Regions from separate parts of the Mycetohabitans sp. B46 genome, predicted to be linked through region 1. Evidence: predicted binding sites of a transcription regulator. Region 1 holds the regulator's gene; the other holds the start of a gene.
The links. Region 1 encodes HrcA, which represses chaperone genes, less so after heat shock. Its sites were predicted from a motif close to TTAGCACTCNNNNNNNNNGAGTGCTAA; they were not measured.

Region 1 (7,046 bases):
GCGACGCGGTCATGCGGCTATGGGAGCAGGTCTTCGGTGTGTGAAGACGCTTCAAGCAGCCAGCATTTCCTTCGCGTGCTTGCGTGTGGTGGCCGTAATCTCAACGCCCCCGAGCATGCGCGCGACCTCCTCGACGCGGCTGGCGCGATCCAGCGCGGTCACTTCGCTGAGCGTTGCGCCTTGCGCATCGGTGGACTTGGCCACGCTGAAGTGGTGCTCGCCGCGGGCGGCGACCTGCGGCAGGTGGGTCACGCACAACACTTGCCGGATCTGGCCGAGTTGGTGCAGCAGTCGTCCAACGACTTCCGCGACGGCGCCGCCGATGCCGCTGTCGACTTCGTCAAAGATCAGCGTTGGCGTTGGGCTCGCAGTGCTCGCAATTACCGACAGCGCGAGGCTGATGCGTGCCAACTCGCCTCCGGACGCCACTTTCGCTAGCGGTCGCAACGGCACACCGGCGTGGCCGGCCACGCGGAACTCGACCTGCTCGAGCCCATGCTGGCCGCCTTCGGGCAATGGCTCCAACGCGACGTCGAACCGCCCGCCGGCCATCGACAAGTCCTGCATCCCGGTGGTCACCGCGCTGCTCAGCGCCTTGGCCGCCTTGGCGCGGGCCTTGGAGAGTCGCTCCGCCAGCGCCATGTAGGCTTGCTTCGCGCGCGCCTGCGCGGCGTGCAACGCGTCGATGTCGGTCGCCGCATCCAGCGCTTGCAATTGGGCGCGTCGTGCTAGCAACTCGTCGGGCAGTGCATCCGGTTGCATCCTGAATTTGCGCGCAGTTGAATGCAATGCATCGAGCCGGGCTTCGACCTGCGCGAGCCGCGCCGGGTCCAGCTCGAGTCGCTGCGCATAGTGGGTTAGCGAGTAGGCCGCTTCTTGCAGTTGAATTTCGGCCGGCTCTAGCGCGGCCAACGCGTCGCCGAGCGTGCTGTCGATCTCGGCCAGGCCGCGCAGTTTCGCGATAAGGGTACCCAGTTGCGTGATCATGGCCTCGTCCGACTCGGACAAGGCACCTAGCGCCGCCTGCACACCGTCGATTAGGTTCGCCGCGTGGGACAGCCGGCGGTGCTCGGCACTGATCTCATCCCATTCGCCGGGTTGTGGCGCCAGCTTCTCAAGCTCTGACAATTGCCACACTAGCCGCTCGCGCTCGAATTGCATCTCGCGCTCGCGCGCTTGCGCGGCCTGCACGGCTGCCGCCGCGTCGCGCCAGCCACGCCACGCCCGCGCGACGTCCGTGGCCAGCGTCGTCAGGCCCGCGTGCGCATCGAACAGCTCGCGCTGCGCGTCGCCGCGCATCAGCAACTGGTGGGCGTGCTGGCCATGGATGTCCACCAGCATTTCGCCGATGTCCCGCAACTGGCCCAGCGTAGCGGCCGTGCCGTTGATGAATGCACGCGAACGGCCGTTGGCGTCAATCACGCGGCGCAGCACCACGTGCCCACTGCCGTCGTCAAACGCATGCTCGGCCAGCCACCGCGCGGCGCCCTCATGCGCGTCGAACTCTGCGGTGATATCTGCACGGCTCTGGCCAGTGCGGACCACTGTCGCGTCGGCTCGCGCGCCGAGCGCCAGCGCCAACGCGTCGATCAGAATGGATTTGCCGGCGCCGGTTTCGCCGGAAAAAACGGTAAAGCCACGCTCGAGCTCGATGTCGAGCGAGGCGACGATGACAAAATCCCGGATCGACAAATGACGCAGCATAGGCGAACGAAAGCGGTCGTCGTGAAAGGCGGATTGGTTGGGTTGGCAACGATTGAGCTGGCGTGCGGCGACGGGCGCTGGCTTAGCCGGGCTCGTCCGCGCCGAGCGACGAGTGCTCATTCCAGTGCAGCTTCTTGCGCAAGGTCCGGTAATAACTGTAGCCAACCGGATGCAGGAACGGCACCGTGTGCTTGGAGCGCCACACCTCGATCGTATCCTTGAGGTGCAACGCGGTGAATGACTGCATATCGAAATTCACGTTGACGTCGCGCCCGCCGATGATCTGAATCGTAATCCGGCACGTATCGGGCAAAACGATTGGCCGGTTTGACAACGCGTGTGGCGCGATCGGCACTAGCACGATCCCTTGCAATTGCGGATGCAGCAACGGGCCGTTAGACGAGAGCGCGTATGCGGTGGAACCGGTTGGCGTGGCCACGATCAGCCCGTCCGAGCGTTGGTCCGACATGAAGTGGCCATCGACCGACACGCGTAGCTCTGCCATCCCGGAGAAGCCGCTGCGGTTCACGACGACGTCGTTCAGCGCCTGCGCGTGGTAGATCGGCTCGCCGTTGCGCATGATGCGGGCCTCCAGCAACGAGCGCTCCTCGCGCTCATGGCTGCCTGACAGCATGTGCGGCACCAATTGCTTCATGTCGGCGATCGCGATATCGGTGATGAAGCCGAGTCGGCCATGGTTGACACCGATGAGCGGGGTATGGTAAGGCGCGAGTTGCCGGCCGATACCCAGCATTGTGCCGTCGCCGCCGAGCACGACGGCGACGTCAGCGCGCGCGCCGATCTGCGCCGGCGTGAGCGCCGGATAGGCGTGCAAATTGTTTTCGCGCGCCGTGTCGGCTTCGAACACGATCTGAAAGCCGCGTTGCGTCAGGCAACCGGCGAGCGCGGCAAGCGGCTCGCCGATGCCAGGCGTGTTGTTGCGGCCGATCAGCGCAACGGTCTTAAATTGGCCCATTTCCATGCCCGCATTACACCATAGGTATCTGACAAACTGTATGCCTTCGTGTTTTGGCTCGCACGTGCGCGTCGGATCGATGCCAATCCTCGCCGCGCGCAGATTTAAGCTAGAATTTTCACCATGCTAGATCCTCGTGCCCAGACCCTGCTTAAGACGCTGATCGAACGGTATATCGCCGAAGGTCAGCCGGTCGGTTCGCGCACGTTGTCCAAGTATTCAGGCCTCGAACTCAGTCCGGCGACGATCCGCAACGTGATGTCCGACCTCGAGGAGCTTGGGCTTGTCGCCAGTCCTCATACGTCGGCCGGGCGGATTCCGACGCCACGCGGCTACCGGTTGTTCGTCGACACGATGCTGACCGTGCAGCCCGACGCGCAGGAAGCCGAGGTCAAGCTCGCGGTGCAAGACAAGCTCAAGCCGGGCGAGACGCAGAAGGTCGTCGCGGCAGCGGCCAGCGTGCTGTCCAACCTGTCGCAGTTCGCCGGCGTCGTGCTCACGCCGCGGCGCAGCCACGTGTTTAAGCAGATCGAGTTTATGCGGCTGTCCGACAAGCGGATCTTGCTGATCATCGTCACCCCCGAAGGTGACGTGCAGAACCGAATCATGGCGACTCAGCGCGACTATTCGCCGTCGCAGCTAACCGAGGCCTCCAACTATATCAACGCGCATTATGCGGGCTTGTCGTTCGATGAGGTGCGACGCCGACTGCGCGAGGAAATCGATGCGCTGCGCGGCGACATGATGCAGCTGATGCAGGCCGCCGTCACCGCTAGCACGGAAACCGACGACGAATCCGACAACGTCCTGATCTCGGGTGAACGGAACCTGCTTGAAGTAGCCGATCTGTCGTCCGACATGGCGCGCCTGCGCAAGCTGTTCGATGTCTTTGACCAGAAGACGAGCCTGCTCCAGTTGCTCGACGTATCGAGCCATGCGCAGGGCGTGCAGATCTTCATCGGTGGAGAATCCACGCTCGTGCCGATCGAGGAAATGAGCGTCGTGACCGCGCCGTATGAGGTCGATGGCAAAATCGTCGGCACGCTCGGCGTGATTGGTCCGACCCGCATGGCGTACAACCGTGTGATTCCAATCGTCGATATCACGGCCCGTCTCCTGTCGTTCGCGCTGTCTCAGCATTGACGCGAACCTGCGGGTACATCCTGCGCTGATTCAGCGTGGCGCACCACTCTCCGGATGGCCATCATCCGCACCACCGCGGCAAGCGCCGAGCGGCCGTTATAATCGGATAACAAGTGCACCATGGCGGTGCTCAACGGATCCTCTCATGCATTTTGATCTTGAGTTGCCATCGCAGCCGAGCGCATCGCACCGGGTCGGTGTGCTGCTGATCAACCTTGGCACCCCCACTGCACCGACGCCGCGCGCGGTGCGGCGCTACTTGGCCGAGTTTCTATCCGACCCGCGCGTCGTCGAGATTCCTGCGCCGCTCTGGCAGATCATTCTGCGTGCGCTGATCCTGCCGCTGCGCGGCCGCGCGTCAGCGCGCAAGTACACGGCAATCTGGGAGGCGGAGGGCTCACCGCTGCGCGTGCACACCGAGCGGCAGGTTGACGGCCTGAGGCAGCGGCTGGCGGCGGGCCGTTGCGCTGTGCTCGTCGATTATGCCATGCGCTACGGCTCACCCAGCATCGGCAATGTGCTGAATCAGCTCAAGCGTGCCGGCGCCGAGCGGGTGCTATTGGTGCCGCTGTATCCGCAGTATTCAGCCTCGACCAGCGCCAGTGCATTCGATGCGGCGTTCTGCGCGCTGGCGCGCATGCGCAACCAACTGGAGATCCGCACGATCAAGCATTATGCGGACCATCCCGCCTATATCGAGGCGCTGGCGTCTCAGGTGCTGCGCTATTGGCAGCAGCACGGCCGGCCCGATTTTGCGGCCGGCGATCGGCTGTTGCTAAGCTTTCATGGCGTGCCCAAGCGCACGTTGGATTTGGGCGATCCCTATGCCGAGCAATGCCGGCAAACCGCGACGTTGCTGGCTCATGCACTCGGATTGACCGAGGTTGAATGCCGGCTCACGTTCCAGTCGCGATTCGGACGCGCGCAATGGCTGCAACCTTATACCGCACCGACGCTGCAGGAGTTGGGCGCGGCCGGGGCCGGTCGGGTCGACGTGTTCTGCCCGGGCTTCACGTCCGATTGCCTCGAGACGCTCGAGGAAATTGGCATCGAGGGTCGCGATACGTTCTTGCGGGCGGGGGGGCGCGAGTTCCATCGGATTCCCTGTGTTAATGACGCGCAACCGTGGATTCGAGCGCTGGCCGAGATCGTCGTCACCCATCTGCAAGGGTGGCCGACTGCGGCATCGCAACAGGGCACGGCAGGGACATCCGCGTGAGTGACCGATGAAGTTGCAGATTTCAACTGATCCTCACGCGCGGCTGCGCATCGACAAGTGGCTGTGGGCGGCGCGGTTTTTCAAGACCCGCTCACTGGCGGCCGACGCACTTAGTAAGGGCCGGGTGTGCATCGGCGGCGAGTCGGTGAAGGCGGCTAAGGAGGTGCGCGTCGGCGACATTGTGCAAATCGACATCGAGCGCATCGTATGGGAAGTGCAGGTGCGCGGCGTATGTGAGGTGCGCGGCCCGGCGGCGATCGCGCAGACGCTATACGAGGAGACGCCGGCCGGCAACGCGCGGCGGCTGGCCGAGCTGGAGCGGCGCAGGACCTTCCGGGAGCCGGCTGCGACGCTTCACGGGCGGCCGACGAAGCGCGATCGGCGCATCATTGACAAGCTGTCTGGTGCGGATTGAACAGTGACTCGAACGTCGCGTGGACGCCGCCGTACTCGGTCGTAGACTCGGTGACGGCACCGGACAGGCAAATGGCGGTGGTTCCCGCGATCAATACCACGGCGACCACTCCAATGGCAAAGGTCAGTTTCATGGCACGGGCGGAAACGGGCATTTGGCTGGGCGGTGGCGAGTGCTGTTGACGAAATTCAGGGTAAATGCGTCTTGGAGCGCCTTATAGCGAAGTGTAGGTCAGCGCCGGCGGGCGCTCAATCTATTTGCGACGCAATAGACGGAAAATCGTGTCAACCATACGTAAATCGCGTAACCCATGCGGGAAATGGGGTAACGGCATATTGCCACGCCACGCGTGCCACGCCATACGGCGCTGCGCTGCGACTTTTTGCAGCGCACTATTGAAAAGGTCTGCGTTGACCCCATGTCGATTGCGCAACCGCGGCTTCCCGCGCCCTAGCGCCCGTCGGGGCGGCCGAGGGCGGGAAGAGCCGAATCGAACCATTGACTGAAATTGACCACGGCCATCATGGAAGAGAAGCAAGCAAGCCAGAATCGCCCCGCATCGGATACTGAACCCACCGGCAACGGCACGCAAATGGCGCAGGACGCACCGGTGCAATCGGCCGAGGCTCAGCGCGAGGTCGCCGCGGCGGCACAGCCGGGCGCCGACAATGGGCAATTGGACGAGGCCAATGCCGCCGCTGAGGCCAACGCCCTCGAGCAAGCGCATGCCAAGATCGCCGAGTTGCAAGAGAGTTTTTTGCGCGCCTGCGCGGAAACCGAGAACGTACGGCGGCGCGCGCAGGATGACGTCGCCAAGGCGCACAAGTTCGCGATCGAAAGTTTTGCCGAACACCTGCTGCCGGTCGTCGATAGCCTGGAGGCTGCGCTGGCGGACAACGCTGGCGACTTGGCGAAGGTGCGTGAGGGCGTTGAGTTGACGTTGCGTCAATTGTCGAGCGCGCTGGAGAAGGGGCGTGTCGTGCAGATCAATCCGGTCGGCGAGAAATTCGACCCGCACCGGCACCAGGCGATTTCGATGGTGCCGGCCGAGCAGGAGGCCAACACTGTCGTCAGCGTGTTGCAAAAAGGCTACGTGATCGCCGACCGTGTGCTGCGTCCGGCGTTGGTTACCGTGGCTGCCCCCAAGTGAGCGCGGCCGGCGTCTTGCCACGGCAAAGCCCGCATGCACGCCAGGGTATTGAAATCGGCGCTGTTGTACCCACGTTGTGGGCAGACGTGAATGAATGACCGCGTGCTGCGCGGGTCTAGCTAGATCAAAGCCAGGAGATTAGTAAAAATGGGCAAGATTATCGGGATCGACCTCGGTACCACGAATTCGTGCGTGGCGCTGATGGAAGGCAACCAGGTGCGGGTGATTGAGAATTCGGAAGGTGCACGCACGACGCCTTCGATCATCGCGTATATGGACGATGGCGAGATTCTGGTCGGCGCGCCGGCCAAACGTCAGTCCGTGACGAACCCAAAGAACACGCTGTTTGCCGTCAAGCGGCTGATCGGCCGTCGCTTTGAAGAGAAGGAAGTGCAGAAGGACATTGGCCTAATGCCTTACCAGATCATCAAGGCGGACA
Region 2 (7,046 bases), on a different contig from region 1:
GTGTCAGTCGCATTCAGCACGTCCGGTGCATAGCGCTTGACGAGCAGTCCATAGCCGAGGCTGTTCTTGTGGGCATCAAACACCGCGCGCGTTGCATCGGACGTGTCGCCCTGCTTCATCTTTTGCAGCGCCCCGTACGCGACGATACCGTTGCGGATACGCTGCTCGTTCTGAGAGATGAGATCGCGCAGCCCGACCACGGGCTCGTCGATCGAGCGCGTGGCGATCAGCCCTAGCGCGTAGGGGACGCGCAGTGCGTAGTCGGTGCGTTGCTCGTCCTGATTCGGCAAGCCGAATAGGGTGAATGCCGCGGGTGCCGGTTCGGTGTTCCATTCCGATTCGATCGCGGCGAGCTTGGCTTGCTGAACTTCGCCGGTCGTGTAGCCCGACTCGTCACCGAGCACGATCACGCACAGCGTTGAGGCCAGCCCAAAGCCGGCCGCGACGGCAAATGAGCGCAATGCGAAGTCGACGTCGCGCTTCTTCAACAGGTACCACGAGGATACGCCGAGCACGAACATCGCCGCCGTCACATAGCCTGCCGACACGGTATGGACGAATTTGACCTGTGCGACCGGATTGAATACCACGTCGAACAAGTTGGTCAATTCCATGCGCATCGTCTCGTAATTGAACTCGGCACCAACCGGATTGTTCATCCAGCCGTTGGCGATCAGGATCCACAACGCCGACAGGTTCGAGCCGAGTGCGACGAGGAACGTGACGATCAGATGCCCGACGCGCGACAGCCGGTCCCAGCCGAAGAACATGAGTCCAACGAACGTCGATTCGAGGAAGAACGCCATTAGGCCTTCCACCGCGAGCGGCACGCCGAAAATATCGCCGACGTAGTGCGAGTAGTACGACCAGTTCGTGCCGAATTGGAACTCCAGCGTGATGCCGGTCACCACGCCCATCGCAAAGTTAATGCCAAACAGCTTGGCCCAGAATTGGGTCATGTCCTTGTAGACCTGCTTGCGGGTCATCACGTAGACGGCTTCCATGATGACCAACAGCCAGGACAGACCCAGCGTCAGTGGGACGAAAAGAAAGTGGTACAGCGCAGTAATGGCGAACTGCAGCCGCGAAAGGTCGACGACTTCGCTACTTATCATGATGATCACCTAAAGCGGGCGGATGTGATGCGGGCACCGACAACAGCGCTTGCGCGACTTGGGCCGGCGGCAGTTCCATGTGCGGTGCCTGGGGATGACTGAATAACGTGTACTTGAAGACGAGCAGGATCGCGACCTTGGCCATCACGACCAGTGTCAACTCGCGAGCTAGTCCAGGGCGGCGCAGGAGCGCGGCCAGCATACCGGGGCGCTGCGCAGGGCCGGCATGGCCCGTATCGGTGCTGGGGCGAACGTCATGGCTGAGCATAGTGTTTCGTGTGCTGCGCGACAGGCGCGACTTGAACGAAACCCATTTTATAGGTAGGGTGTAACGAGGGGCAGTTATTGCGACGCGTCAAACCGCCGCATTTTCACCGTGAAGCGGCCCCGCGCATACGTATTGTGGCGATTTGTCGCGGTGCAAACAAAAACCCGGCCGAAGCCGGGTTCGATGCGTGCAGGCGAAACACTCACGCGTACTGTTGCAGCGCGCCGCGCATCTTCTTCATCGCGCTCGCCTCGATTTGGCGGATGCGCTCGGCGGATACGCCGAACTCGTCGGCCAACTCGTGCAGTGTCGCGCCGCCCGAGCCGTCGTCCTGCACCTGCAGCCAGCGCGCCTCGATGATGCGGCGGCTGCGCGCGTCGAGCGATTCAAGCGCCTCGGCCAAGCCTTCAGTCTGCAGCAGGTCGCGCTGGCGTGAAGCAAGCACCGTGGTCGGCTCGGTACGCGAGTCGGCCAGGTAGGCGATCGGCGCGAACGATTCCTCACCGTCCTCAAACTGCCCCTCGAGCGCGATATCACTGCCGGCTAACCGCGTCTCCATCTCGGTCACTTCTTCGCGCTTGACGTTCAGCTCCTTCGCAAGCCCTGCGATCTCGTCCGGTGTGAAGGCCTGCATGCCCTGCTTGTGGCTGCGCAGGTTGAAGAACAGCTTGCGCTGCGCCTTCGTCGTCGCGACTTTCACCATGCGCCAGTTGCGCAGGATGTATTCGTGAATCTCGGCCTTGATCCAATGGATCGCATACGACACCAGCCGTACGTTCTGGCGCGGATCGAAGCGCTTGACGGCCTTCATCAGGCCGATGTTGCCTTCCTGAATCAGGTCCGCGTGAGGCAGGCCATAACCCAGATAGTTGCGCGCGATCGACACTACCAGCCGCAGGTGTGACAGCACCAACTGACGCGCGGCATCCAATTTGTTCTGCTCGCGGTATTCGATTGCAAGACGCGTTTCGTCGGCCTGCGACAAGAGCGGGATGCGGTTAACCGCCTGAATGTAAGCGTCGAGATTACCCAACGTACCCGGCAGCATCGACTTTGAGGCGAGCGCCAGCGCACCTGCGCCAGCCGGCGCCAGGCTTGCAGGGGTCGATAGGGGCATTGCGTTGCTCACTCGTATTACTCCTTTATGGGCAGCTCCATGCACTACCGCGCAAACGGCGTTCCACGCTATCTTAGCACTCAACTTCATCGAGTGCTAAGCCATTTGCTGGCCAATGGCGCCGCAGGTTCCTTTTAACTATTAATATCTCCATTCCAATAGCTATCTAAATTGACATGCCGGTGCGCAGAGAAGTTTCCTCCGGTGCGCGGGCCGGGCATCAAGCCAAAGAGGGCGGCAAAGGGGCGTATTGAGCAGCGATCCGCGCGACGGCCTAAAATGGCGGCCCAACCACGTTGTCAGTGCCTGCTTAATATTTGGAAAGCCATGAATACGTTCACGAGGAAGCGTGGCCCAACGGCGCCAGCGCAGCGTGTAGCGCGTGCCGCGCTGGCGGCGCTGGCGCTAGCTGCCAGTGCGGCAGCCCACGCAGACCGGTTTGGCGTTCAACTCGGTGGCGGGCTCGGAGACCGCCATATCAAGAAGGGCGATCTGGCGCTAATATGGGATCCGGGCCTGACGGGGTGGGAGACGGGATCCTGGCACCTTACGCTGGTCGGCGAGGCCCATGTGTCCTATTGGCACGCGGACAAAGGCGACATACATTCTAAAATCAGCGAGTTTGGCGTGACGCCGGTCGTACGTTTCATCAAGAACAGTGGCCAGATTCGCCCATTTGTCGAGGCCGGCGTGGGCGTGCGGTTGTTGACGCACCCGCGCATTTCCGAGCGCTTTACCGTCTCCTCGGCGTTCCAGTTTGCGGACATGGTCGGCGTCGGCGCTCAGTTCAGTGAGCGTCAGCAGTGCCAGGCGGGATTTCGCTTCCAACATGTGTCTAATGGCGGTATCAAGCGACCGAATCCTGGTATCAATTTCACCCAGCTTTACCTGCAGTACAACTTTTAAAGCGGGGGCCGCGCACGGCCCGTTTCGCGTTCGAAGCGAGGCACAGATGGCGGCCAAGGTTATTGAGACGATCCGGGGCTAAATCGCGTACAAAAAGTATGTTATCCAAAATAATAGGAGATTGATCTAAAATCCAAAGTAACGAAGGGGGTGATGGCGATTGCGCTGACCGTATCAGCCGTGACGGGTATTGCTGTGGCAACGAGCCAAAGCAGCTATGCGTGCGGTAACTACAACCGTCCCTGCAACTGTCTTGCGGTGCGATAGAACCATTTGTAGCAAAGCAGCAAAACCTATATTGCTGTGGCATCCGACGCTGTCGCGGCGATACGCCAGTGCAACGTAGCGAGCGAATCACAGACATGTCGCCGCGCGTTGAGTCGTTGCATAGGACATATTGTGCGCTGGCAGCGTAGGCGCACAGCATTGCTGATCGGCCGCAACGGCCGAGGCGCTCACGCACACGGCACCTGCCTCGATTCCTTGCGTCGAGCAACGCGCTCGATGAGTTCGACTTGCCTCACTATGGCCTCGGGCGCCCTTGCGTAGCCATCCAGTACGTCCGTTATCCATCGCGCAGTCGTTGCGGCATCCAACGCGTTGGGCAGGTCGACCACGGGTGCTTCCGGCGATGCACGTTCAGCATTGATCAGTGTCTCGCATACCTGATCATGTAGCCAGTCGACTTGCACCTGGCGCCGGGTATCGGCTGCGGCCTCCCCTTCGGTTCCACGCGCCAGCAGTACACCGCCGGCAGCCGCCTGTGGGAAATCGCGGAACAACGCTGACAAGCTGTCACGGTAAGCCGGATGGGTATAGTTGACCAGCCGCAGACCTGGTTCGGCGAACGGCTGCAGCAGCTTGACCAGCGTATGGGTCGTATTGCGCACGCCGAGTATCGCGCGTAGCTCGAGCAAGCGGGACATCTTCGGCGCGAGCACGTCGATCGGCGCGAATGCGATTTGCGCGTGAGCGAGTGCCGGGTCGATTTCGTCAATCGAGCGCGCTGCCGGCAGGTCCAATCCGGCAAAGATTTCGGCGCTGGTCACCTGTCCTGGGTCCATTGTCACGCTGTGCACGAGTACCGGCACGCCGCGACGCGCCAGCAATAAGGCGAGCAGCGGTGTGAGGTTGGGCTGCTTGCGCGCGCCGTTGTAGCTCGGTATCGACACGGGGCGATAGCGATCGCCGCGCGTGGCCAGTAGCCGGAGCGACGCGTGCGCCGCAGCGAGCATCGCCGCAAGCTCCTGCGGCGTCTCGCCCTTAATTCTGTACGCGAGCACCACTGCGCCCAGTTCGACATCGGAGACGCGCCCGTCGAGCATCGCCGCATAGAGTGCCTGGGCTTCATCGTGCGAAAGCGCGCGTGCACCGCGCGCGCCACGCCCGATCTGCTTGATCAACGGCGCACAACAAAAACTTGTGCCGTCGGGTGGATGCTCGGACAAAGGGGGCGATTCGGTCATGGCATCGGACAACCGGTGCACCGGCTACGCAAGCGCGTGTGCCGACGTGATCAGTCGCTTCACTTCGGGAATACAGGAACCACATTGAGTACCGCATCCGAGGATTTCTTGCAAGCGCGCAAGGCATGCCGCGCCGCAAGCCGCGCGAGGGTGGCAGCACGCCGAGAACCGCGTCACTGCCGAAGTGACCCGTCCCAGTTTAAACTTGGGTGGTTCCGTCCAATGTGTGCGCCGTGCCGGTCATGTCGCGGCGGCATATCAATGTAGCGCTCACCATTGTTAAGAGAGCATGCGATGGCTTATTTATTCGAGGTGCCGACCCCCGTGGTGCCGGTGGTGCAATCGTCCGATGTGTTTCCAGTGAGACGTATCTATTGCGTCGGCCGCAACTACGAAGCGCACGCGCGCGAGATGGGCCACGATCCGCAACGCGAGCCGCCCTTTTTCTTCAGCAAGCCCGCCGACGCGGTGCTGTATGTGGCGCCCGGAACCGTAGGCGAATTTCCGTATCCGCCTGAGTCGGGCGAGGTCCATCACGAGATGGAGTTGGTCGTGGCGATCGGATGCGGGGGGCGCGACCTCCCGGTGGAGCACGCGCTGGAGCACGTGTACGGCTACGCGCTCGGGCTAGACATGACGCGCCGAGATTTGCAGGCGCAGGCTAAGAGGCTGGGCCGTCCCTGGGACTTGGCCAAGGGTTTTGACCTGTCCGCGCCGATTGGGCCGATCCATCCAGTATCGCAGGTCGGGCACGTCGCCGCTGGCCAATTGTGGCTGACGGTCAATGGCGCACCACGACAGCGCGCGGACGTGTCGACGATGCTCTGGCCGGTGCCAGAGACGATTGCCTACTTATCGCGGTTTGTTGCGTTGGCGCCGGGCGACCTGATCTACACCGGAACGCCGGAAGGGGTGGCGGCGGTCGCGAAGGGCGATGTGCTCGAAGGCGGCCTGGACGGATTCGACATACTGACATTGTGTGTGGTCTGACACGCGCGTTGTACATCGTGCCGCCGGTCTTTAACGTGCAGCGCTTCAACATCAATCTGGCGCCCTTTGCCGCGATCCAGTGTGGCTAACCAGAGTGGGGCACGCGTTGCGCCGCGTGCCTAACCGAGCAGCGCGTCGGCGAATTCAGCGGCGACGAACGGTTGCAGGTCCTCGACCTTCTCGCCAACGCCGATGAAATATACCGGCACTGGACGTTGGCGCGCGATTGCGGCCAAGATGCCGCCCTTGGCAGTACCGTCTAGCTTCGTGACGATGAGTCCTGTCAATCCCAGCGCCTCGTCGAACGCCTTCACTTGGGCCAGCGCGTTTTGGCCGGTATTGGCATCGAGCACTAGCAGTATTTCGTGCGGGGCGCCGTCCATCGCCTTGCCGATCACCCGCTTGACCTTGCGCAACTCCTCCATCAGATGCAACTGGGTTGGCAAGCGTCCGGCGGTGTCCGCCATCAGCACGTCGATGCCGCGCGCACGCGCGGCGCCGACCGCGTCGAAGATCACCGCGGCCGGGTCACCGCTTTCCTGCTGGATCACAGCGACGTTGTTGCGCTGGCCCCAGATCACCAACTGTTCGCGCGCGGCAGCGCGGAACGTGTCGCCGGCGGCCAGCATCACCGACTGGTTAAACGACTGCAGGTGCTTGGCGAGCTTACCGATGCTCGTCGTCTTGCCGGCCCCATTGACGCCGGCAATCATCATCACTAGCGGTTGTGCGCGGCCCAGCACCATCGATTGCTCAAGCGGCTCCAGCAACTCGATCAACAGCGTGCGCAGCGCCGCCTTGACCTGCTGTGCATCAGTCAGTCGTTCACTGCGGACCTTCTGGCGCAACGCATCGAGCAGGTAAGTGGTGGCGTCCACACCGGCATCAGCCATCAATAATGCGGTCTCGAGTTCCTCGAACAGCGCCTCGTCGACCTTCACGCCAATGAAAATGCCGGTCAGGCTCGAGCTGGTCTTGGTCAGCCCCGATTTCAGCCGGCTGAGCCACGAGCGCTTGGCGGCCGGCTCGGGCGCAGGGGGCGGCACAATCTCGACGATCTCTTCGCCTGCGTCGCCGACGGGCTGCTGCGTGGCGGTTCCGGCGGGCTTGGCGGGTACGGGTGGCGATGCCATGCTGGACGCGGATCGGGCCGAGACTCCCGCAAAGGGTGCCGGGGCTGCAGA

Region 2: the regulator HrcA is predicted to act here: its motif matches at 2,574-2,600, upstream of rpoH (RNA polymerase sigma factor RpoH).

What each region holds. Positions count from the first base shown of each region.
Region 1 is NZ_JADBGL010000008.1:158,562-165,607, reverse strand. It holds gene glnE (bifunctional [glutamate--ammonia ligase]-adenylyl-L-tyrosine phosphorylase/[glutamate--ammonia-ligase] adenylyltransferase) at 1-44, shown strand, start outside; gene recN (DNA repair protein RecN) at 52-1,704, opposite strand; gene IHE30_RS10775 (NAD kinase) at 1,787-2,686, opposite strand; gene hrcA (heat-inducible transcriptional repressor HrcA) at 2,804-3,823, shown strand; gene hemH (ferrochelatase) at 3,969-5,042, shown strand; gene IHE30_RS10760 (RNA-binding S4 domain-containing protein) at 5,050-5,457, shown strand; gene IHE30_RS10755 (hypothetical protein) at 5,429-5,590, opposite strand; gene grpE (nucleotide exchange factor GrpE) at 6,050-6,607, shown strand; gene dnaK (molecular chaperone DnaK) at 6,755-7,046, shown strand, end outside.
Region 2 is NZ_JADBGL010000001.1:267,272-274,317, reverse strand. It holds gene IHE30_RS01305 (cytochrome ubiquinol oxidase subunit I) at 1-1,115, opposite strand, end outside; gene cydP (cytochrome oxidase putative small subunit CydP) at 1,105-1,383, opposite strand; gene rpoH (RNA polymerase sigma factor RpoH) at 1,586-2,512, opposite strand; gene IHE30_RS01290 (acyloxyacyl hydrolase) at 2,828-3,406, shown strand; gene ybiB (DNA-binding protein YbiB) at 3,862-4,872, opposite strand; partial or broken gene IHE30_RS15030 ((2Fe-2S)-binding protein) at 4,897-4,995, opposite strand; gene IHE30_RS01280 (fumarylacetoacetate hydrolase family protein) at 5,167-5,862, shown strand; gene ftsY (signal recognition particle-docking protein FtsY) at 5,982-7,046, opposite strand, start outside.